One region of the Arthrobacter sp. YAF34 genome, then DNA from elsewhere that is predicted to be linked to it. Evidence: riboswitches for the same ligand, from Rfam matches in the RefSeq annotation. Region 1 holds a riboswitch; each other region holds the start of a gene.
What was found. A riboswitch is a leader RNA that binds a small molecule or an ion and turns the genes downstream of it on or off. The one in region 1 is predicted to bind cyclic di-AMP.
Positions count from the first base shown of each region.

Region 2: it holds a riboswitch for cyclic di-AMP, as region 1 does, so the genes downstream of both, AB4Y72_RS07895 (M23 family metallopeptidase) here and AB4Y72_RS18255 (hypothetical protein) in region 1, are expected to answer to the same signal.
Region 3: it holds a riboswitch for cyclic di-AMP, as region 1 does, so the genes downstream of both, AB4Y72_RS09620 (hypothetical protein) here and AB4Y72_RS18255 (hypothetical protein) in region 1, are expected to answer to the same signal.

Region 1 is NZ_JBFRCV010000018.1:11,145-18,458, forward strand. Features, by position in the region: gene AB4Y72_RS18225 (serine hydrolase) at 1-1,002, opposite strand, end outside; gene AB4Y72_RS18230 (dihydrofolate reductase family protein) at 1,268-1,825, shown strand; gene AB4Y72_RS18235 (phosphatase PAP2 family protein) at 1,943-2,728, shown strand; gene AB4Y72_RS18240 (VTT domain-containing protein) at 2,752-3,471, shown strand; gene AB4Y72_RS18245 (response regulator transcription factor) at 3,477-4,151, shown strand; gene AB4Y72_RS18250 (sensor histidine kinase) at 4,144-5,151, shown strand; gene AB4Y72_RS18255 (hypothetical protein) at 5,279-5,980, opposite strand; cyclic di-AMP (ydaO/yuaA leader) riboswitch at 5,985-6,189, opposite strand; gene AB4Y72_RS18260 (hypothetical protein) at 6,393-6,617, shown strand; gene AB4Y72_RS18265 (cation:proton antiporter) at 6,752-7,314, shown strand, end outside.
Region 2 is NZ_JBFRCV010000005.1:87,308-94,621, forward strand. Features, by position in the region: gene AB4Y72_RS07860 (helicase-associated domain-containing protein) at 1-1,057, opposite strand, end outside; gene AB4Y72_RS07865 (hypothetical protein) at 1,068-1,301, opposite strand; gene AB4Y72_RS07870 (cold-shock protein) at 1,479-1,862, shown strand; gene AB4Y72_RS07875 (DUF3027 domain-containing protein) at 1,871-2,470, shown strand; gene AB4Y72_RS07880 (MFS transporter) at 2,515-3,876, shown strand; gene serC (phosphoserine transaminase) at 3,879-5,009, opposite strand; gene AB4Y72_RS07890 (metal-dependent transcriptional regulator) at 5,354-6,049, shown strand; cyclic di-AMP (ydaO/yuaA leader) riboswitch at 6,194-6,409, shown strand; gene AB4Y72_RS07895 (M23 family metallopeptidase) at 6,414-7,232, shown strand.
Region 3 is NZ_JBFRCV010000006.1:163,132-170,445, forward strand. Features, by position in the region: gene AB4Y72_RS09605 (glycosyltransferase family 39 protein) at 1-953, opposite strand, end outside; gene AB4Y72_RS09610 (glycosyltransferase) at 954-2,402, opposite strand; gene AB4Y72_RS09615 (dihydrofolate reductase family protein) at 2,700-3,263, shown strand; gene AB4Y72_RS09620 (hypothetical protein) at 3,379-4,170, opposite strand; cyclic di-AMP (ydaO/yuaA leader) riboswitch at 4,170-4,339, opposite strand; gene AB4Y72_RS09625 (HAMP domain-containing sensor histidine kinase) at 4,505-6,127, opposite strand; gene AB4Y72_RS09630 (response regulator transcription factor) at 6,131-6,871, opposite strand; gene AB4Y72_RS09635 (hypothetical protein) at 7,115-7,314, shown strand, end outside.

The DNA.
Region 1 (7,314 bases):
ATCGTGCAGGTTTCCGAACAGCAGCCCGTACTTGTGGAAGACCCCTATCCCCGGCGGAACCGCAGGAGGGATCAGCGTCTCGAAGTTGGTGTTCTGCATGTAGGACAACAGCTGGGCGGTGTGGGCCGCATTGAGCAGCCGTCCCGTGTAGAGCAGCTGGAGGATCCGCGCCATTTCTGCCGGCGTCAGCAGGTTCACCGTGCGATCGTAGGTGATCCCGATCGACGCCGCATAGTCCGCGATACCCCATTGGCCGACCGCAGCCAGGATCAGCGCCCACGAATCGTTGTTGCTTTGCTGGACCATCAGACGGATCTGCGCCCCGGCCGTCGAAGAACCCAGCGGGGCAAACAGCGACGCACGGCCAGTCTCCACGAGGTGGTAGTACGCCGACGCGGCCAGGATCTTGGCCGTGCTCGCGGCCACAAAATTACCCTGGGCTCCGTAGCTGTGGACCACACCGTCGGAGAGATCGATCAAGGACACCCCCACCGCGTAGGCGCTGTTGGCCTGGATGATCTCGCCGATCTCTTCGTCCAGTTCGGGGCCGATGGCCCGAGCCGCGGCGGCAGGGACTTTAGCGGACTTGCTGGCGGCGACGGGAACTTTAGTGGACTTGCCGGCGGGGGCGGCCGGGGCACTGGAAGCCGGGACGGTGACGGCCTTGGGCGGCGCGGCCTTGGTTGTTGGCGGGTGCGTGGCTTTCGGCGAGGCCGGCCCGGTGTGGGTGACTGTCGGCGTCGGCGATGCCTTTACAGTCGTCGGTGACGCGGCGGGGGTGCCGGACGGTGTGGCCGCAGCGGCCGGCGGGTCAACCGGCAGCCCCGTCTGGACGCTCGCGTAGACGCCACCGGCAATAACGAGGGCAACCGCGACGCCGGCCGCCGTCAGATAGTGCGGCCGGAACCACCGCAAACGCCTCGTAAGGGACTCTGGCCCGGGCTTCGATCCGGCGTCGGCCCGATGCCCGCCGGTGGCGTAGTGTCGTGGCGGCTTAGTCATCAGGATCTCGCCAGGGCAGGTGTTCGCAAAGGTTCGCCGGCATCATTCTTCCCCCCGAAAGGTGACTTACCGCGGTGTGGTTATGAAGTTCCTGCATTCTTTACCCCCGCGATCCGCGGCGCAAGGGCAGGACCTTGGGAAAAACTGGGCTCGGCCGGTCAACCCGCGGCGCCGGAAATCCCCGTTCACGTCCCCCGACTCCCGTGTCGGACGGATCTCGCCGCGGCGTAGTCTGGAGCCACTCGAGACTACGTCAGGAGCCGTGATGCGGAAGATCATCCTCGCCATGCAGGTGTCCCTCGACGGGTTTTTCGAGGGCCCGGACCGCGACCTGAGCTGGCATATGGTCGACGACGAGCTGCACCGGCACTTCAACGACCAGCTCGGCGCCATGGGTGCCTTCTTGGACGGCCGGGTGACGTATGAGCTGATGGCGGGGTTCTGGCCGACGGCGGATGAGAATCCCGCCAGCAGCGGCCCGGTGGCCGAGTTCGCCCGGATCTGGAGGGAGATGCCCAAGATCGTCTACTCCCGGACGCTGACGACGGCGGACTGGAACACCGCCGTCGTCCGGGACGTGGTGGCCGAGGAGGTTCTGGAGCTGAAGTCCCAGCCGGGCGGGGACCTCGCCCTCGGCGGGGCCGACCTTGCCGACACGTTCCGGCGGCTCGGCTTGATTGACGAATATTGGCTGTACGTCCATCCGGTGCTTGTCGGCCGGGGACGGCCCCTGTTTAAGCCTGCGGACAGCCAGGCCCAGCTCCGCCTCGTGGAAACGCGCGCCTTCGGCAACGGCGTAGTGCTGCTGCGCTTCGCCGCGTAGCCGGCGCGCACCGGGAGTCACCCCGGCGCGGCAGTTCTTAAGCGTTTCTTAAGAGCCAGGCGGAAGACTGGGACGCGGTGCCGATCCGGGTGCCCCTGTCCCGAGTCGGAGGATCCCATGACTGGACCCGCCCCTGTTGAACGCGATACAGCACCTAGCCACTCCCCCATGCGCCCCGGCGCCACGCGTCCCGTTGCGGACCCCCGGGTGTGGTCCCTCCCCCAGGCCCGCCACTGGGTACTGCTGGGCGTCCTGCTGTCCGCGGCCGTCCTGGCCCTGGGTCTGACGGCGCAGGCGACCCCGGGCTTCAGCGCGGCCGAGCTCGGCGTCGACCAGGACCTCAGCCAGCATCACGCCGCCGCACTAACCGCCGTCGCGATGGTGCTGAACGTGGTGTTTGGGCCGGTGGCCGGCGTCGCACTGATCGGCGCCGTGGCTCTCTATATCTGGCTGTTCCGCGGCGGCCTGGTCAAGGCGCTAGGGTTCGGCCTCGTGGCAGTGTCCGGCTGGGTGGCCAGCGAATTCTTCAAGATCATCGTGGCCCGCCAGCGGCCCAACCCGGCCCTGCTGTTCGATCCCCTGTCTCCGGAGACGGGCTCCAACAGCTTCCCGAGCGGCCATGTCTCCTTTGCCGTCGCCCTCGGATTCGCGCTGTACTTCCTGGCCCGGGGAACCCGCTGGGCCAAGGTCACGGCCGTGGGAGCTGCGGCGATGGCGCTGGTCGTGGCGTGGTCACGGCTGTACATCGGCGTGCACTACCCCACCGACGTCACGGCGTCGTTCCTCGCTGCCAGCGCGGCCGTGGTCATGGTCACCGGGCTGTGGAATCTTGTCACGCCGCGGATTGCCAGCCGGGTCGCTGCCCGGTCCACCATCCGGTCGCCGGGCTCTGAAAGGAACTAAGGTTGCACACCCTGGACATTTCAATGTTCCTTCCGGCCGCGCCGGCCGCCGGAACACCGTCGCTGCTGGACCCGGCAAGCCTGCTCACAGGTCTGGGCCCGGCCGCCTTGGGCGTCGTCGCGGTCATGGTCTTCATCGAATCCGGCGTCCTCTTCCCTTTCCTGCCGGGAGACTCGCTGCTGTTCACCGCCGGCCTCCTGCATCAACAGCTGCAGCTGACGCTGCCGGTGCTGATCGGCGTCGTCACCGCGGCCGCCATCGCCGGGGACCAGATCGGCTACATGCTGGGGCGCACCTTTGGCCGGCGATGGTTCAAGGACGATGCCCGCATCCTCAAGACGGCGCACCTGACCACCACGGAGGAATTCTTCCGGCGGCACGGCGGCGCCGCCGTCGTACTGGCCCGCTTCGTGCCGATGGTGAGGACTTTTGCCCCGCTCAGTGCCGGGATCGCGCGCTATGAGTACAAGTACTTCGCTCTCTGGAACGTCGTCGGCGCCCTGGCCTGGGCAGCCTCAGTCACCCTTCTGGGTACCTGGCTGGGACACTTCGACATCATCGCCAAGAACATCGATGTCATTGCCGTGGTCATGGTCCTCGTCTCGGTAGTGCCTGGGCTGGTGCAGCTCCTTCGGCGCCGCCGGAATGCCCGCAGCGCCGCCGCAGCAACGGACGACGCCAGCGACACGGAGGAGGCAACGGGCGACGGACTCCGGCGTCGGGAAATGGCCGCGGAAGAATAGGTGCCATGACAACCGCTGACCGTCCGTCCCTGCTGCTCGTCGAGGACGATGCCGTCCTGGGACCGCTCATCGCCGAGCTCCTGGATCCGGATTACCGGGTCAGGCTGGTCACCGACGGCCAGGACGGCCTGCACCTGGGGCTGACCGAGACGTGGGACGTGATGGTGATCGACCGCGGGCTGCCCGTCATGGACGGCATCTCCCTCATCGCCGCATTACGTTCCAAGGGCGTTCCCACGCCCATCCTGATCCTGACCGCGCTCGGCGATGCCAGCGAGAAAGTCCGGGGCCTCGACGCCGGTGCCAACGACTACGTCACCAAGCCGTTCGACGCCGACGAGCTCGCAGCACGCCTGCGCGCCCTGACGCGCACCTTTGCCCCGGCCACGGCGTCGGTGACGATCGGGGACTGGGAACTCGACCCCTCGCGGCGCTCCGTCCGCTCGGTCTACGGGCACACGGTGCAGCTGACCGCGAAGGAGGGCCAACTCCTGTCGGCCCTCGCCGCGGAGCCTGACCGGGTCTTCACCCGGGATGAGCTCCTCGCGGCGCACTTCCATGCCTCCGACCAGCCCGGCGTCATCGACACCTATGTCCACCACCTGCGCCGCAAAATCTCCAAGGCCGTCATCCGCACAGTTCACGGCGTGGGCTACCAGATCGGTGACGCCCATGAGTAACGGCGGGACCCCGCACGAAAATCCGGACCAAGTCACACTGCGCAAGGCCTCGCTCAAGGTCGCCCTGCGGATCAGCGCCGCGTGCGCCGTCATGGTCCTCGGGCTCCTCGCAGCCACAGCCCTCTACCTCGTGAATCAACTCGCCCATCCGGAAGTGCCGGGCCCGGCAGCGTCCGGGACGGCCTACGCCTACCTGGATGCCAAGGATGTGCTCGAGGCCATGGTCATAGCCGGGATCGCGGGGATCGTCTTGGCAGGTCTCGTCGGGTGGCTCAGCGCGCGCAGCGCCATCCGCCCCCTCGGCGACGCCTTAGCCCGGCAACGGCGCTTCGTTCAGGACGCCAGCCACGAACTGCGCACGCCGCTGACCATCCTCGACACCCGGATCCAGCTGGCCCAGCGCAACATCGAGCCCGGCTCCCGGCAGGGAAAGGACCTGGCCCGGATCCGCGAGGACGCCGCGACGCTGACCGGGATTGTCAACGAGCTGCTCCTCGCGGCAACCACTGACGCACCGGACCGTTCGGCAGCGCCTACCGACCTCGCCGACACCGCCGCCGAGGTCGCCGAAAGCCTTCAGCTGGTGGCGGACCAGCGGGACGTGCGCCTCGAGTTCTCCGCCGACGCCCGGCCGCTGGCACGGATCGACGCGAATGCGCTGCGCCGTGCAGTGCTGGCCCTGGCGGACAACGCCCTGGCCCACACTCCTGCGGGCGGCCGCATCGGCATCACGACGTCGGTGGAGCAGAGCCACGCGGTTATTGCCGTGGCGGACACCGGGGCAGGAATCACCGGCGTGGATCAGGCGCGGATCTTTGACCGCTTCGTGCGGACTTCCGGAACCGGCGGAGCGCCGGGACAACGGAGCTTTGGCATCGGACTGGCGCTGGTCCGGGAAATCGCCGTCGCTGCCGGCGGCGCAGTCGAGGTGGCATCAACCGGCCCCGAGGGGACCGTCATGAAAATGAGGCTCCCGCTGGCCGGGACCGGGAAGCCCTGAAGATTCCTGGCGCCGGGTCTCCCGGACAGGGAAAAGACCGGCGATCGCTTGCCCCCAAGGGAAATCGATCGCCGGTCTTTCCGGACTATTCGGCCCCGCCGGCTAGAACCGGGAGGGACCGCTCGGCTTAGGCCCGGACGAAGGTCACGCCGCCGGTGGCGGTGAGCCAGGACAGCGGGTGGACGATCGTCTGGTTGGTGCCGTTCATGCCGCCGCTGATGACCTGGCCGTGGCCGGCGTAGATGCCAACGTGCCCGGACTGAACCACCATGTCCCCCGGCTGGGGGGTCGCCACAACGGTACCGAGGCCAAGGAAGTCACGCGGGGCGATGTCGCCGACCGGCTTGCCCGCCGCGCCCAGGGCCTTCTCCACCATTGCGGTGCAGTCCTGGGTGATGCCCAGCTGGCTGTAGGCGGCAGAGAGCATGACGGCGTTGCGGCCGGCGGCGGGCGCCGCGGCCGGGGCAGCCGGGGCGGCCTGCACCTGCACCGTGGCCTTGGGTGCGGCGGCAGGTGCCGCCGCGGGCGCCGCAGGTGCTGCCACTGGAGCGGCGGGGGCTGCTGCGGGAGCCGCGGCCACGGGCTTGGGCTGTTCGATGACTGGTGCCGCGACGGTGGCTACTGCGGGGCGGGCATAGCTGATCTTGACGCTTGAGTCTGCGCTGACCGGCGCGCTGACCAGCGACTTGACGTCCACGTTGGACGCCGGGGCGGAGTCACGCTGCGCGGGCGCGGCGGCAGCGTTGGCAGCCATGCCGCTGGTGAGGACCAGGCCGGACGCGGCGGTGACGACGGCGGCATGGCGCGCAAAAGTACTGATTGAAGTCATGAATGTAGCCTCTCCCAATGCCTGCGAGGTGAGCTGTCGGATTCGGATGGGAGTCACCCGGCCGCACTCTAGGGGCCCGTCGTTGCGGGCGCTGTGCGGCTTCACCCCAAGACCTGCGGAACAGCCAGGCCAAAAGTGGTTTCCCCGTCTCTGCCGGTCGTTGATGCGAGTTACCCCCGGGCCGCGGCAGAGTTAGGCAATCGGCTGGGGAGCGCCCGTATCGGAGACAACAGGCACTTATCCAACGTAACGCGATCCGCACCCCAATGTCACATTCAGGTAACGGCAGAAACGGCCCCATCCGTCAAATGCGCAGAGGACGGCGCGGCTTTTCGAACATAGGATGATGCCATCACCACCACCCTCGAAGCGGAGGCCCGAATTGAACAGCCACTGTGTCGCCATCTGCCAGTTGAGCAACCAGCCCCAGGAGGATTTCGACGTCAACACCGAACTGCTGATCCTGGACGGCGCGGACGTCCATGTGTCCACCTGGGACGCGGAACCACGGGACGGCGGCTTCGATGAGCACGTCCTGAACGACAGGGTGGACGCGCTCGGGTTCATGGTGATCAATGACTGGGCCTTCCTCGACGGCAAGGCCTACGCGGTGGTGGAGCGGCGGACCGCGCTTTAGCCGCGCGGCACAGGAGGCGCGTTACACGGTGGACGGGACTAGTCTCATTCCATGATCAAGGTTTCGACGGCCGGGCACATCCCGGCCACGGGGGCCGCCCCGGTGAGCCAGCGGCCTGCCCGCCGCGGCGAGCCGTGACATTTCTCACCCTGGCGCTGATCGCCGCCGTCGCTCTGGCCGGCCCGCTGCTGGCCCTGCCGGTGCGCTGGCGGCTGCCGGTGGTGCTGGGCGAACTGCTGGCCGGCATCGTGATCGGGCGGTCGGGCTTTGGCCTGGTAAACCCGGCCGATCCGACGTTCAGCCTGCTGGCCAACATCGGGTTCGCGCTGATGATGTTTGTGGCCGGAACCCATGTTCCCGTGCGGGATCCGCAGATCCGCTCCGGTCTCGGCAAAGGCGCCCGCAGGGCCGCGGCGTCCACAGCGGCCGCGGTGGCTGTCGGAACGGGCATCGGCCTGCTCTTCGGGACCGGACATGCGCCCCTGTACGTCGTGCTGCTGGCGTCTTCCTCAGCCGCACTGGTCCTCCCGATCGTCGATTCGCTGCGCCTCGGCGGACCCGACGTCATTTCGATGACAGCGCAGGTCGCGATCGCCGACATAGCCTGCATTGTGGCGCTGCCGCTCCTGGTGGATCCGCCCCACGCGGGCCGGGCGGCCTTGACCGTGATCACCGTGGCGGGCTGCGCCGTGGTTCT
Region 2 (7,314 bases), on a different contig from region 1:
CCTCGTGCACGTCGATCCGCAGGGAATCCGCCAGCCGCTTCATCTCCCGGACTCCGACGCCTCCGCTGCGCAGCGTGGCCAGGGGCTGCGCACGCACGGTGTACAGCAGTTCGCCCACGAGCCGCAGCGTCTCGGCGATGGCACCCAGCGCGGCGTTGCGGCGGAGCGCTGCGCTCGTGTGCCCCAGCCGGGGGACCGGGGGCAGCAGGGAAAAGTCCTCAATGACAAACCCGCCGCGCAGCGACACCCCCACGCTGTGCGGCAGTTCGACGTGGGCGGCGTCCAGCGGCACCAGCAGCCCCCGGGCCAGCAGCCAGTCCACCGGGCCGACGTCGGCACTTTCGTGAAGCACCGAGGCGCGGCGCTGCGCCTGGGGAACGGCGCCCATGGCCCAGTTTCCGAACCGGGCCAGGAGCGCGGCGGTCCGTTCCGGCGCGGTGGCCAGGATGGCCTGGAGCGACTCCGGCGTCGCCGTCCAGTGCTGCAGCGACAGGGCCGCTTCCATCGGCGTGGTGGCGGGCGAGATGGATGCGCCGCTGCGGTGCAGTTCTCCGACCAGCTGCACCACCCGCTGCGCGAAGGCCGGCTGGAGCCGAACGAGCTCGGTGTAGCTGCGGCCGAGCCCGGCCGGATAGATGCCAATCACGTCTTTGAGGCTGCCGACCGGAAGGTAGTGCCGCTGCTTGGCTGCGGCGGGAGTCACCCCGTGGGGTGGGTCGGCGCGGTGGACGAGGGCCAGTTCCTGCAGGGAATGGAGCAGGCGGTCGATGGCGGCAATCGAGGCGCCATTGATCAGTTTCTTCAGCATCGCCGCCGACGCGCTGTGCCCGGTATCGGCATTAGTGCACAGGTGCAGGGTTTCCAGCACCTGCATCTGCGGCCGGTTGAGCCGCTCCAGCGCACGCTGCACGCTGACCCGCCCGCTGGCCCGCGCGGCCAGGGCCGCGAAGTCCGGGACGCCGGGGGAAATCAGGTCCGGCCGCGCGCAGAACAAGGCCCGCAGCGAATCGTCGTTTCGTGCCTGAAGTTCCTTGCTGAGCGCACGGATGAGGGACATCGTTCCCACGTTACCTTTCGCCAGGTCCGCGCGGGCGGCGCCGGGCGACCACACCGTCCACAACAAGCGCGAGCATGAGGATGAAGGCCACCGGGAGCCCGTAGAGGGCCACCGAAGTGATCCACGCGGGCGCAACGACGTGGTTGAGGGCCATGGCCATGACCGTGCCGACGGCGATGACGGACAACACGGCAAGGGTGGCCGTGAGGATCAGGAAGGGCCGCCGGTAACGCGTCAGTGTCATGTGGGCAACGCTAACAGTCCGGCCCCGCCCGCGCCTCAAACCGCTAAAGTGAACAAGGCAGGATAACCTTGGAGATACAGACCAACACGATCCGGGCAGTCATACCCTGAACCCGCGTATCCATGCGGATGCGGTGGCCGCCGGCCGTGTCCCCGCAGAACGAAGAAGGTTGATTACGTGCCTACCGGCAAGGTCAAGTGGTATGACAAGGAAAAAGGCTTCGGATTCCTCGCTGGCGAGGACGGCCAGGAAGTCTTCCTGCCCAAGTCCGCGCTGCCCGAGGGCGTCACGGAGCTCAAGGCCGGAACTCGCGTTGAATTTGGGGTGGCAGACGGCCGCAAGGGCGCCCAGGCGCTCGGACTGCGTGTGCTGGACAAAATGCCGTCCATCGCCAAGGCAAAGCGGCCCAGCGCCAGGGACCTTGCCCCGCTGGTTCAGGACCTCGTCAGCGTGCTGGACAACCTGTCCGGGACCCTGTCCGCGGGAAAGTACCCGGAAGGCAACAAGGGCAAAGCGATAGCGGCCGCCCTCCGTAAGGTTGCCGACGAGCTGGACGTCTAAGGCCCTTGATGACTCAGGAACCCGATCAGTTGCCGGCGCAGGATGCCGGATCCATCGTGCCGGCAGGCTCCAAGGGAGCCGGCTCAAAGCCGGGGTCCCGTCCGCGCGCCGGTGTGCCCGTCTGGCGGACCGGCAAACCGGACGCCTTCCTGGCCGCCGCCGTCGACGTCGCCCGTGCCGCCGTGGAGGGCATTGCCCCTGCCGAGCAGATCGGGGAGCACCTGGCGGCCCGCAGCGAAGGCGACCGCCTGGTGACCCACCTCTTCGAATCCAAGCTGCCCGGCTACGGCGGCTGGCAGTGGTACGCCGTGCTGACCCGCAACTCGCGGTCCAAAGTGGTGACGGTCGACGAACTCGGCCTCCTGCCCTCGGAGGACTCCATCCTCGCTCCGGCTTGGGTCCCGTGGGCTGAGCGGGTCCGCCCGGAAGACGCGCAGGCTGACGAGGCCGAGGAAGCATTGGGCGCCGAACCGGCGTCGCAGGGCTCCGACTCCGCGCACCCTGATGCTGACGAGGCCGACGCCGACAAGGCTGACCCCGAGGAGACTAATGCCAACGGTGCGGATGCCGACGACGACGGGGAACGCCCCGCGGACGAGGCCGATTAGCGGTTGAAAGCGTCAGGGAGCGAGCAGGAGGAGGGCTGGGCATGATGTCCACGTTCAAGTCCCTGCACATCCTGAACTACCGGATCTGGTTCGTCGGCGCGCTCATCTCCAACATCGGTACCTGGATGCAGCGCACCGCCCAGGACTGGTTGGTGTTCGCCCACCTGACGAACCAGGACGCCGGGGCCGTGGGCATCACCATGGCCCTGCAACTGGGCCCCCAGCTGTTCCTGGCACCGGTCGCCGGACTGGTTGCGGACCGCTTTAACCGCAAGCGGCTCCTGGTGCTGACCCAGTCCTCCATGGCACTTCTAAGTGCCGGGCTGGGCATCCTGGTGGTTTCCGGGGCGGCACAGCTCTGGCAGGTGTACGTCTTCGCCCTGATGCTTGGGGTGGTTTCCGCGCTGGACGCCCCCGTGCGGCAGACCTTTGTCTCGGAACTGGTCCAGGACGATTACCTTCCCAATGCCGTGGCCCTCAACAGCGCCTCCTTCAACGTTGCCCGCATGATCGGCCCGGCAGTCGCCGGCGTGCTGACGGCCGTTGTCGGCCCGGGCTGGGTCTTCCTCATCAACGCGTTCACGTTCGTCCCACTGCTGCTGAGCCTGGCGAGAATCCCGGCGGGATCGCTGCGGCGGCTGCCCCGGGCACCGGCGGGCAAAGGCAGGATCCGGGAGGGGCTGCAGTATGTGCGGTACCGCCCGGACCTCGTGGTGGTCCTCGTGGCCATCTTCATCGTTGGCACCCTGGGGCTGAACTTCGCCCTGTTCATTGCGGCCATGGTGGGCACGGAATTCGGTCTCGGCGCGGGAGCCTTCGGCCTGATGAATTCGATCATGGCCATCGGCTCCGTCGCCGGGGCGCTCCTCTCCGCCGGCCGCGGCAAACCGCGGCTGCGGGTCATTTTCGGCGCGGCCGGAGCCTTCGGCGTGACCTCGGGCCTCGCGGCGCTGGCCCCAAGCTACTTCTGGTTCGGGATTGCGCTGGTGCCGGTGGGGCTGTTCGCGATCACCATGATGACAAGCGCCAACGGGTACGTCCAGACCACGACGGACCCGGTGATGCGGGGCCGGGTGATGGCGCTTTATATGGCGATCTTCATGGGCGGAACGCCCATCGGTGCGCCGTTCGTCGGCTGGGTGGCAAACGTCGCCGGCCCCCGCTGGTCCATGGCGGTAGCGGCCGGCGCCGGCCTGCTCGCGGCCCTGATCGGGCTGCTGTGGATCATCCGGGCGAAGCAGCTGCGGCTCCACTTCAACCGCCGGGCGCGCGGGCTGCGCTACTTCCGCCTGGCCGCGGACACCGCCGCCGCGGGCGCGCAGATGGACGGGCAGCCAGCCGGCGCCGCCGGAAACGGCGACGGCGCCGTCCGGGCACCTGGCCGGGACGACGCCGTCGGACGCTGAGGCTACTTCTTGAGTTCGGCCACGACGAAATCGATGCATTCGAGCAGCGCCGAGACATCGTCCGGCTCGATCGCCACGAAGGTGGCGATGCGCAGCTGGTTCCGGCCCAATTTACGGTAAGGCTCAGTGTCGACGATGCCGTTGGCGCGGAGAACCTTGGCGATGGCTGCGGCGTCGATCGATTCGTCGAAGTCGATCGTGGCGATCACGTTCGAGCGGTCCTCGGCGTTGACCACGAACGGCGTGGCGTAGCCGGACGCCTCGGCCCAGCGGTAAATCCGGCCGGCTGAATCCGCGGTACGTGCGGAGGCGAAGTCCATGCCGCCGTTGGCGTTGAGCCACTGCACCTGGGCATCCAGGGTGACCAGGGTGGCCAGCGCGGGGGTGTTGTAGGTCTGGTTCAGCCGGGAGTTGTCGATTGCGGTCTGGAGATCCAGGAAATCGGGGATCCAGCGGTTGCTGGCCTTGATCCGGGCTGCCCGCTCCAGCGCAGCCGGGGAGAACAAGCCAAGCCACAGGCCGCCGTCGGACGCGAAGTTCTTCTGCGGCGCAAAGTAATAGACGTCCGACTCCGCCACGTCCACGTCCAGGCCGCCGGCGGCCGAGGTCGCGTCCACGAGGACCAAGGACCCGTCGTCGGCACCTGCCACGCGCCGGACGGGAGCCGCCACGCCGGTGGACGTCTCGTTCTGCGGCCACGCGTAGACGTCCACGCCGGACTCGGCCCTGGCGGTGGGACGGGTGCCGGGCTCGGCCTTGAGGATGGAGGACTCGGCGAGGAACGGTGCCTTGTTGGTGGCCGAGGCAAACTTCGAGCCGAACTCGCCGAAGGACAGGTGCTGCGCCTTGTTCTCCACGAGTCCGAAGCTGGCAATGTCCCAGAACGCCGTGGAGCCGCCGACGCCGAGGATCACTTCATAGCCTTCCGGGGCGCGGAAGAAATCACTGAGGCCGCTGCGGACAGAGCCGACCAGGTTCTTCACGGGTGCCTGGCGGTGCGAAGTTCCCAGCAGGTTCGCCGCCGCCGCGGCGAGGGCCTCCATCTGCTCCGGCCGGACCTTGGACGGTCCGGCGCCAAACCGTCCGTCCTTGGGCAGCAGGTTGGCGGGGATCGTGATGCTGGTGTCGCTCACAGTGGCTCCAATTTTCGGCTGGGTCGTGACGTGGCGGGGAGGTGGACGGGAAGGGATGGCTGCAACGGGCACCCTTTTCATTCTGCCTGTCCCATTTTGCCTGACGGCCCCCGTCGACACGGAAAATCCTCTGTCATAGTCCGGTCATTGAGACGCCCGGCGATCGGCCGGGCTTCGGGCGTCGGGCGCCTTCCTGGCAGGACGAATAATTATCTGGAGTAATTCAAAATAGGCTAGGCTGTCCTGCGAACGTACGGCGGATCCCGCTAGGGCGCATCCTGCACGCAGCCCGCACGCGGTACGGTGGGAATGACGCAAGGACTGCGCTCGAGGAGCTGAGCTGAATGACGGATCTGATCGATACCACGGAGATGTATCTCCGGACCATTCTGGAACTTGAAGAAGAAAACATCGTCGCCCTCCGCGCCCGCATCGCCGAACGGCTCCGCCACTCCGGCCCCACAGTTTCCCAGACCATCGGCCGCATGGAGCGGGACGGGCTGGTGGTTGTATCCGGCGACCGGCACCTTGAGCTGACCGAAACTGGCCGGAAACGCGCCATCGGTGTCATGCGCAAGCACCGACTCGCCGAACGCCTGCTCGCAGACGTGATCGGGCTCGACTGGGCGTACGTCCATGAGGAAGCCTGCCGCTGGGAGCACGTCATGAGCGAACGCGTCGAGCGTAGGATCTTCGAGCTGCTCAACCACCCGACGGTTTCGCCCTATGGAAACCCCATTCCGGGGCTGGCCGAGCTGGGTGGTGCACCGTCCGGTGCCCACGCTGACGGGGTCCTGAACCTGCTGCAGGCCATGACCGGCTATGGTCCGGACTCGCGGATTACGGTCAACCGGCTCGCGGAGCCGATCCAGGTGGAACCGGAGCTTTTGGCCCAGCTCGACGAGGGCGGCATCCGGCCCGGCGCGCTGGTCTCGCTGGAGCGGGTGGGGGAGTACATCTCGGTCCGCGTGCCGGATATCGAAGGCGCCCTGGAATTGCCGCCCGAAGTTGCCGCGCATGTCTTTGTCACCGTCGCCTGACCAGCCACAACGTGCCAGTCATGGGACAACCCACGAGTTTTGCACAGGGCGGTCACGGATTTATTACCGGGTGGCTTGATCCCCTATAGTTAGTGCCCTGTACCGATACCAAAGCGTTATCTGATCCGAAGCCGAGCCCTGCCAGCGGATCAGCAGCAGAACGACCTCCTGGCAGGGGCGGGGGAACCACTTTCGGCTGCTTCATCGCAGCCTCGGGGTGAAGTCCGTCAGCGGCAAGCAGCTTTCACGGCGGATCCCCAGGGATACCTCTGCGTCTGGTGCTTGCAGCGGCGGACCGGGTCTGTGATCTCTCTGACCCGAATCCGACAGCTAACTTCGCAGGCTCTCCAGAGAGGAACCGTTCTTGACCACCCAGACCGTCAGGGGACGTCGCCGCGCGACCGGTCCCGCTCCGGAGCCGCGTCCCGTTCTTGAGCCTATGGCCGATCGGCCGCGCGACCCGCACCGCGATGAACGCCGTCGGCGGCGCGGCCCGTTCCGTCAGGTAACGGACTTCGCCGCGGCCAGCGGCGTCGGCCAGAAGGCCGGGATCGCTCTGGCCGCAGCCGGTCTGATCCTCACAGTGACGGTTCCCGTCACTAGCCCGGTCATGGCTAATACGGGCGCATCGGGCGCACTTTCCGCCGCGGTGCAGCCGGATGTCACGGCTGCCGCCGCGGCGAAAGTCGATTTCAGCCGGACCGCCATCGCCACCAAGGGCGACCCGGACGGCAAGCTGAAACAGTTACTCAGTGCCCAGTCCGTCGGCAGCATCACCCGCGCGGCATCGAAGGGCACCTTGGGCCCACCCCTGGACCAGATGATCACTGCCTCGCCGTTCGGCTACCGTGTCAGCCCCATCACCGGCGTTGTGGGCGAGTTTCACCGCGGCCAGGATTTCGTCGCCCAGTGCGGCACCCAGGTCCACGCGGCAGCCAGCGGCACCGTGACCTTCAACGGATGGCACCCCTACGGCGGCGGAAACCGTGTGGTCATCGATCACGGCAACGGCCTGGAGACCACCTACAACCACCTGTCCTCGTCCTTGGTCACGGTGGGCCAGAAGGTCTCCCGCGGCGACGTCATTGCCCTGAGCGGGACCACCGGCGCCTCCACGGGCTGCCACCTCCACTTTGAAGTCATGGTCAACGGCAACGTCGTTGATCCGCTCGGCTGGCTCTAAATAGACGATGGACCTCTCTCGCATCCATGTGACACGCCGTGATCTGAATGTGACATTGAGGCCGGACTCCTGTAGGGTTTGA
Region 3 (7,314 bases), on a different contig from region 1:
CCGGCGGGCATGCCTCCGCCGGACCCCGTGATGCGGCCCAGGCCGTTGTAGCCGAACGTGAGTTCCAGGAAGCTGTTGGTCTCCGAGCCGGCCATGTACGGCCGGGCCGAGGCCGGGGTCAGCTGGAACAGGACGATGTAGCTTCCGGCCACGACGGCGATCCCTCCGGCGGCGGCCAGCAGGTGCAGGAGCCGGCGGCCCAGGGTGGTGGGGGCCGCCCACAGGTAGGCCAGGGCAAGCCCGGGCACAATCAGGAAACCCTGCAGCATCTTGGTCAGGAACGCCAGGCCGATCACCGCGCCGGCCGCGGCGAGCCATGTCCAGCCGGCCTTCTCGACGGCGCGGGTGGTGAGGTAGGCCGCCAGCACCAGGCACAGGGTGAGCATGGCGTCGGGGTTGTTGAACCGGAACATGAGGGCGGCCACGGGGGTCAGCGCCAGGGCGCCGCCGGCCAGCAGGCCAGCCGCCGGCCCGGACACCCGCTTGACGGTCAGGTAGAGAAGCCCGACGGCGGCTACCCCCATGAGTGCCTGGGGAATGAGCATGCTCAACGCCGAGAAGCCGAAGAGCCGCCCCGCGAGGGCAGGGATCCACAGGGCGGCGGGCGGCTTGTCCACCGTGATGGCGTTCCCGGCGTCGAGCGATCCGAAGAGCAGCGCGGTCCAGTCCTTGGTCCCTGCCTGGATCGCCGCGGCGTAGAAGGAGTTGCCGTAGCCCGTGGCTTCCAGGTTCCACAGGTACAACACCGCGGTGGCCACTAACAGCAGAGCTGCCGAGGGCCGCACCCACCGCGGCTGCGGTCCGAAGAGCAGCCGTTCCCGGCGGTTCAGGATTGTGGGCGGCCGGGATGCGGGCGCCCCGAATGCCGTCCCGGACGAATCACGGACTGCCGGCGGGCTGCCGGCGGGGGAGTCAGCCTGGGCTCCGGCGGTGGGGCTGATGGTTGAGGTCATTTACTTGGCCGTTTCTGTGCGGGGGAGAGATGCGTCGGGGGCGCCGGACGCCGGAGCAGTGTCGGCGGGCCGGCCGCGGAAGACCACCAGCCGGAAGAGCAGGAATTTGACGGCCGTAGCGGCCAGATTGGCGGCCGTGACGGTGACGAGTTCCAGCCAGCGGTCCGGGGTTCCGGCCGAAGCGCCGTGGACCAGGGTGAGCGCGCCCGAGGTCAGGGCCAGTCCGATGCCGAAGACCAGCAGTCCCTCGAAGTGGTGCCGGGCCGCCTGGCTGCTGCCCTGGATGCCGAAGGTGAAGCGCCGGTTGGCCGCGGTGTTGGCCACGGCGGTGGTGAGCAACGCGAGGAAATTTGCCAGTTGCGGGTCCATGATTCCGCGGCAGAGCAGGAAGATCAGCAGGTACGCGAGCGTGGAGGCCACCCCGATGCTGCCGAAGCGGACGAGCTGTCCGAACAGGCTTCCCCCGGCGCTTTGCTCCTGGGCCCGTGAGGAGGCGGGAAGTGGACCGCGTGCCAGGGCGGCGCGCAGTTCTGGGACGGGGATCCGGCCGGAGACAAGATCCCTGCTCAGCCGTGCCATGCCGCGCAGATCCGCGAGGGCCGTCTGGACGATGTCCACGCTGGAATCCGGATCGTCGGTCCAGTCCACCGGGACTTCGTGGACGCGCAGGCCGCACTTTTCGGCCAGGACCAGCAGCTCGGTGTCGAAGAACCAGGCGTTGTCCAGGGTGTGGGGGAGCAGCTGCCGGGCTACGTCCGCCCGGATGGCCTTGAAGCCGCACTGGGCGTCGCTGAAGTGCGCGCCCAGGAGGGACTGCAGCATGAAGTTATAGCTGCGCGAGATGAATTCCCGTTTGGGTCCGCGGACCACGCGTGAGTTGCGGGTCAGCCGGGTCCCGATCGCCAGGTCGGAGTGCCCTGAAATGAGCGGGGCAAGGAGGGGCCCGAGTGCCGCCAGATCGGTGGAAAGGTCAACATCCATGTACGCCAGGACCGGCGACGGCGAGGCGAGCCACACTTTGCGGAGCGTGTTGCCGCGGCCTTTTTCAGCCATGTGGACCACGGTCACCTCGCGGAGCTCGCGGGCTACGCGTTCGGCCGTCTTGAGAGTTCCATCGGTGCTGGCGTTGTCAGCCACCGTGATCCGGAACGGGTGCGGGAAGGAACCGAGAAGGTAGGCGTGGAGCCTGCGCAGGCAGGCTTCGAGGTCCCGTTCCTCGTTGAACACCGGGATGGTGACGTCCAGCACCGGTATGGCGGTTCGCGTGTCGATGGCGTTTCGCCGGCTACGCGGGCCGGCGACGGCCGCGGCGGACGGTCCCGGGGCGGGCGCGTCGGCCAAAGCGAGTCCGGACGGCGAGGGCCCGGAGTGTGTGGCGGGTGCAGCCGGGCCGGCCGGCGTCTCCGCGGAGTGGGGCTGGGTTCCTGGGGCCTGGTCTGTGAACGTCATGGCTCAACTGTCCCGTCGCCCCATATGAGGGCTTTAGGGTCAAGCTGTGCGGGTGCTGTGGAAGTCCGGCCGATCCGGCCCGGTGATTCCAGAGTTACTGGAGCGGCTGTCCGGGGACGGTTGACCAGTGATGCCCCGCGCACGAGAATGCGAACCATGAGTGACCGCCGCGGCCTTTCCGGGCCGGCTCCGTTCACCGTCGTCGATTCGGGTCCGAATGGAGCTAACCCGAGATCGGCCCGCGGATCATCGAGGACGGGGACACGGTGGTGCTCGACGAGACGGAAGGCTGGCGCCGTGCGGAGACTGATCTACGGCATGAATCTGACCCTGGACGGCTACATCGCCGCGGCCGGCGACGACATCGGCTGGAGCGAGCCGAGCGATGAACTGTTCCAGTGGTGGCTCGACCAGGAGCGGGCTAGCAGCCTGTCGCTGTACGGCCGCAAGCTCTGGGAGACCATGAGCTCCTTCTGGCCGACCGGCGACCAGCAGCCCAACGCCACCCCGGCGGAGATCGAGTTCGCGCGGAACTGGCGGGACACGCCGAAGGTGGTGTTCTCCTCGACGATCGACAAGGTCGACTGGAACGCCCGCCTGGTCACCGGCGACGCGATCGCCGAGATCACCCGGCTCAAGGCCGGCGACGGCGGCACGATGAGCATCGGCGGCGCAACGCTCGCCGGGGCGGCTATGCGGGCCGGGCTGATCGACGAATACGTGCTAGTCACCCATCCGGTCCTGGTGGGCGGCGGCACTCCGTTCTTCACCTCGCTGGACAGCTGGGTGAACCTGAACCAGGTGGAGACGCGGACGCTTCCCGGCGGCGTGGTCATCACCAGGTACGAGACGAGGCGCTGAGCGCGATTCCTCCGCGCGGTCGGGGGAGGTCCATCTTCGGTTAAACAGTCACGCACAGAAGGCCCCGGATCCATGTGGATCCTGGGCCTTCTGGGAGGGGCTGGCTGATGCCGGCTTAGTACCAGTTGTGCGCGTAGTGGAAGTCCAGAGCGCCGCAGGGGGAGCCGTACCGCGTTTTGACGTAGTTCAGGCCCCAATTGATCTGGGTCCGGTAGTTGGTCATGTAGTCGGCCCCGGCGCTCGCCATTTTCGAGGCGGGCAGCGACTGGACCACGCCGTAGGCGCCGCTGCTGGCGTTCGTGGCGGTGGTCTTCCAGTCCGATTCCTTGGTCCAGAGCTTCTGCAGGCACTGCATCTGCCCCGGTGCCCAGCCATAGCTGCCCAGTCGGGCCGCGGCGTAGGCCTGCGCGCCGGAGGGGTCGTCGACGGCGACCGGTGCCGCCGCGGGGACCGGCGCCGCTGCGTGGACAGGTGCCGCCGGACGGGCGGGCGCCGCGGGGCTGGCCTTTGCCGGTGCGGCTGCGTGAGCGGCCGGCGCCGGTGCTGCGGCCGGCTTGGCCTCCGGAGCCTTGGACACCACGGCGCTGTTCGGCGGCGTCGTGGACCCAGTCACCTGGATGCGTTCGAAGTTGAGCTTGGCCAGCGGGTCCACGCTCGTGACGGATTCGGCGCCCGCAACATTGGCGGTGTGGGCGCCGGGCTCTGCCGCCTGGCTGGCAGCGCCGCCCCCCACCAGCAGTGCGCCGGCGACCGTGACGATGGCCGCACGGTGGCCGGTGATGCCGAGCCCGGCGGCCAGCCGGGACAGGGCGGACGCCTGCTTGGCCGGTTCGGCGCGGTGGCGGGACCTGGCGGCGTGGGAATGCGAAACGCCCTCAGGGCGCGTTTGTACGTTGAGTTCAGTCATGATTGCCTCTCAACGCCTGCGGAGTTAGCTGTCGGGTTCGGATGAGGTCATCCGGCCGCACGGAAAGTCACGTGTCGGCTTCACCCCAAGGGCGCGTGTGTGCAGAATGCCCGGGAACTCTGGGTCCCCCGCCTCTGCCTGGTCAATCGGAATCCGGGAAGCGGCAGAGTTTGGCGTCCATCCGGATGTGCGGCACCGATGGCAGCGCACTCCCAAAACGCTACAGGACCTCGACGCTTAAGTCACATTTGGGTAACAGCAGTCACATCGGCGGGGTGTCGCCTTGCGCCCGATGTACCGGCGCTCCGGGGGCGGCGGGCGCTGCCGTGGGCGGCTAGGCCGACGGCGGAGCCGCCGGCAGCCGTACGGCGAACTCCGTCCGCCCGGGCCGCGAGGTGACCTCGACGGTGCCCCCGTGGGCATGCACGATCGACTGGACGATGGACAAGCCCAACCCGCTCGTTCCCTCGGAGGTTGGCGCGGCACCGCTGCCCGCCCCGCTCTGGTTGCCGGAAACGGCGGCGGAAGCACTGCCCGCGCGGGGCCTGGCAGCGGAGCCGGCCCGGGCCCCCGCCGTCGCGACCGCGGGCTGCGCGGTGACCGCCGGATTGGAACGCGAGGCGTCGGCCCGGGCAAAGCGGGCGAAGACACGCCCGATGAATTCGGGGGCGATGCCGCTGCCGTTATCCGTCACGGTGACCACGGCGCTGCCGTCAGCCGAACGCATGACGCCCGTGACCACCGTGGTCCCGGGTTCCGTGTGCTTGCGCGCATTGGACAGGAGGTTGGCCAGGACCTGGTGAAGCTGGCTCGCATCACCGCGGACCACCACGGGCTCGTCCGGGAGTTCCAGCTGCCAGATGCGGTCCGGGGCCATGACTTTCTCATCGCTCACCGTTTCGACGGCCAGCTGGGTGAGGTCGACGTCGGCGATCTTGAGCGGTTGCCCCTCGTCCAGTCGGGCCAGCAGCAGCAGGTCCTCCACGAGCGTGGTCATCCGCTCGGACTGGCTTTGCACGCGGGCGAGGGATTTCTCGCCGTCGGGCGTGAAATGCTCGGTCATCCGCATCAGCTCCGTGTAGCCGCGGATGGCCGTGAGCGGGGTGCGGAGTTCGTGCGAGGCGTCGGCGACGAACTGCCGCACCTTCATCTCGCTCTCCTGCCGCGCCTCGAGCGCATTGGAGACGTTGTCCAGCATCTTGTTCAGCGCGTAGCCCACGCTGCCCACTTCCGTTCCGGGATGGGCCGCCGACGCCGGGACGCGCACCCCGAGTGCCACCTCCCCGGCGTCCAGCGGGAGGCGGGAGACCTTGGTGGCAACCTCGGAGAGCTGTTCCAGCGGCTTCATGGTCCGCCGGATCAGGGCCGTTCCGGCGAGGCCGATCAGCACGAGCCCGCCGGCGGACACCACCACCATGGTCCAGACGAGCGAGGCCAGGGTGCTTTCCTTTTCGGCCAGGGGAAGTCCCGTGACGATCACGTCGCCGTACGGTGCGCGCACGGCCGTGAGCCGGTACGCGCCGGCCGAGAGAGTCCGGTCCACGGGCACGGCGTTCGGGGAGAGCGCCAACAGGACCGCGTTGTCGGCGCGGGAGAGGCTCTCGAGGGTTGCGTCCCCGGCCAGGAATCCGGCGCTGCTGACCTCGCCGTCCTCCAGCCGGGCATTGAGCATCCCGACGCCCTGCCCCCGGGCATCAAGGGGGTCGCGGCGGCCGCCGGAGTTGCCGGGTCCAGGCCGGCCGAACTCGACCGAGCGGTGGGAAGCGCTGCTGAGCTGGTCATCGAGCTGCCGGGTGAGGAAAAGGTCCATGGAGGCGTAGCTGAACAGTCCTACGGCGCCGCAGATCGCCACGAGCAGTGCCATGGCGACGAGGACGAGTCGGGTGCGCAAATGCCATGTGGAGGGGTTGCGCCAATCCCGCCCGGGGGCGCGGATTACGCCGGAAAGGGAGGGCACGGATCAGTCCGCCGGCTTCAGGACGTAGCCGGCGCCGCGCACCGTATGAATCATGGGCGCATGGTTGGCATCGAGCTTCTTGCGCAGGTAGGAGATGTACAGTTCCACGATGTTCGCCTGGCCGCCGAAGTCGTAATCCCAGACCCGGTCCAGGATCTGGGCCTTGCTGATGACCCGTTTGGGGTTTTCCATGAGGTAGCGCAGCAGTTCGAACTGCGTGGCGGTCAGGTGCAGTTCCTCGCCGGCCCGGGAGACTTCGCGGGTGTCCACGTTAAGCACCAGGTCCCCCACCACGAGCTCGGCCGTGTCCATGGCGGCCACCCCGGAGCGCTGGACCAGCCGGTGCAGGCGCAGCAGGACCTCCTCCATACTGAAGGGCTTCGTGACGTAGTCATCGCCGCCGGCGGCAAGCCCGGTAATGCGGTCCTGGACGGCATCTTTGGCCGTCAGGAAGAGGGCAGGGACCTCCGGCGCAAACGCGCGGATCCTGCTCAGCAGCTCGACGCCGTCGAACCCGGGGAGCATGACGTCCAAGACCAGCACGTCGGGGCGGAATTCCTTGGCGAGCCGGACCGCTTCGGGTCCGTCGGCCGCCACGGCCACGGACCAGCCGGCCATCCGCAGGCCCATGCTCATGAGCTCGGAGAGGCTGGGCTCATCATCTACCACCAGCGCCCGGATGGGGGAGCCGTCCGGATGCGCGAGCTGGGGAAGGTTGTTGGTCATGGAGTGCGAAGTGGCCATGGGACAACTCTCCGATCTGCCGGTTAGGCGGGGCTTTGGGGACCCTGTGCGGCACCTGTGAATCCCAGCCTAGCGAGCTGGACGCCTCTCCGCGGCCAGGCGGCCTCCTCTTGCGAAACTTCCAGCCGGTCTTCGGGCCCTGACTGAAGGTCACAGGCCCGGCTGTCGGCCCGCACAGCCCAGGCACAGGATCGCTCAGCACTCTGGGGTGAACATCGAACGGCACCCTGAAGGAGAAACATCATGAGCGGTCAGCATCCCGGAACCGGTTCCGGACCAGGTCCCGAATCCGTCCCCGGCGCCACCCCAGCGCCCGCGCCAGTGAACACGCTCCACGGGGTAGGGCAGCACAACGCTGGGTACAGCGACGGCAGGTACAACGACGAGGACGCCGGCGCCACTCTGGCGCCCGCGCCCGCCTCCGGCTGGGGCGCACCGCCCCC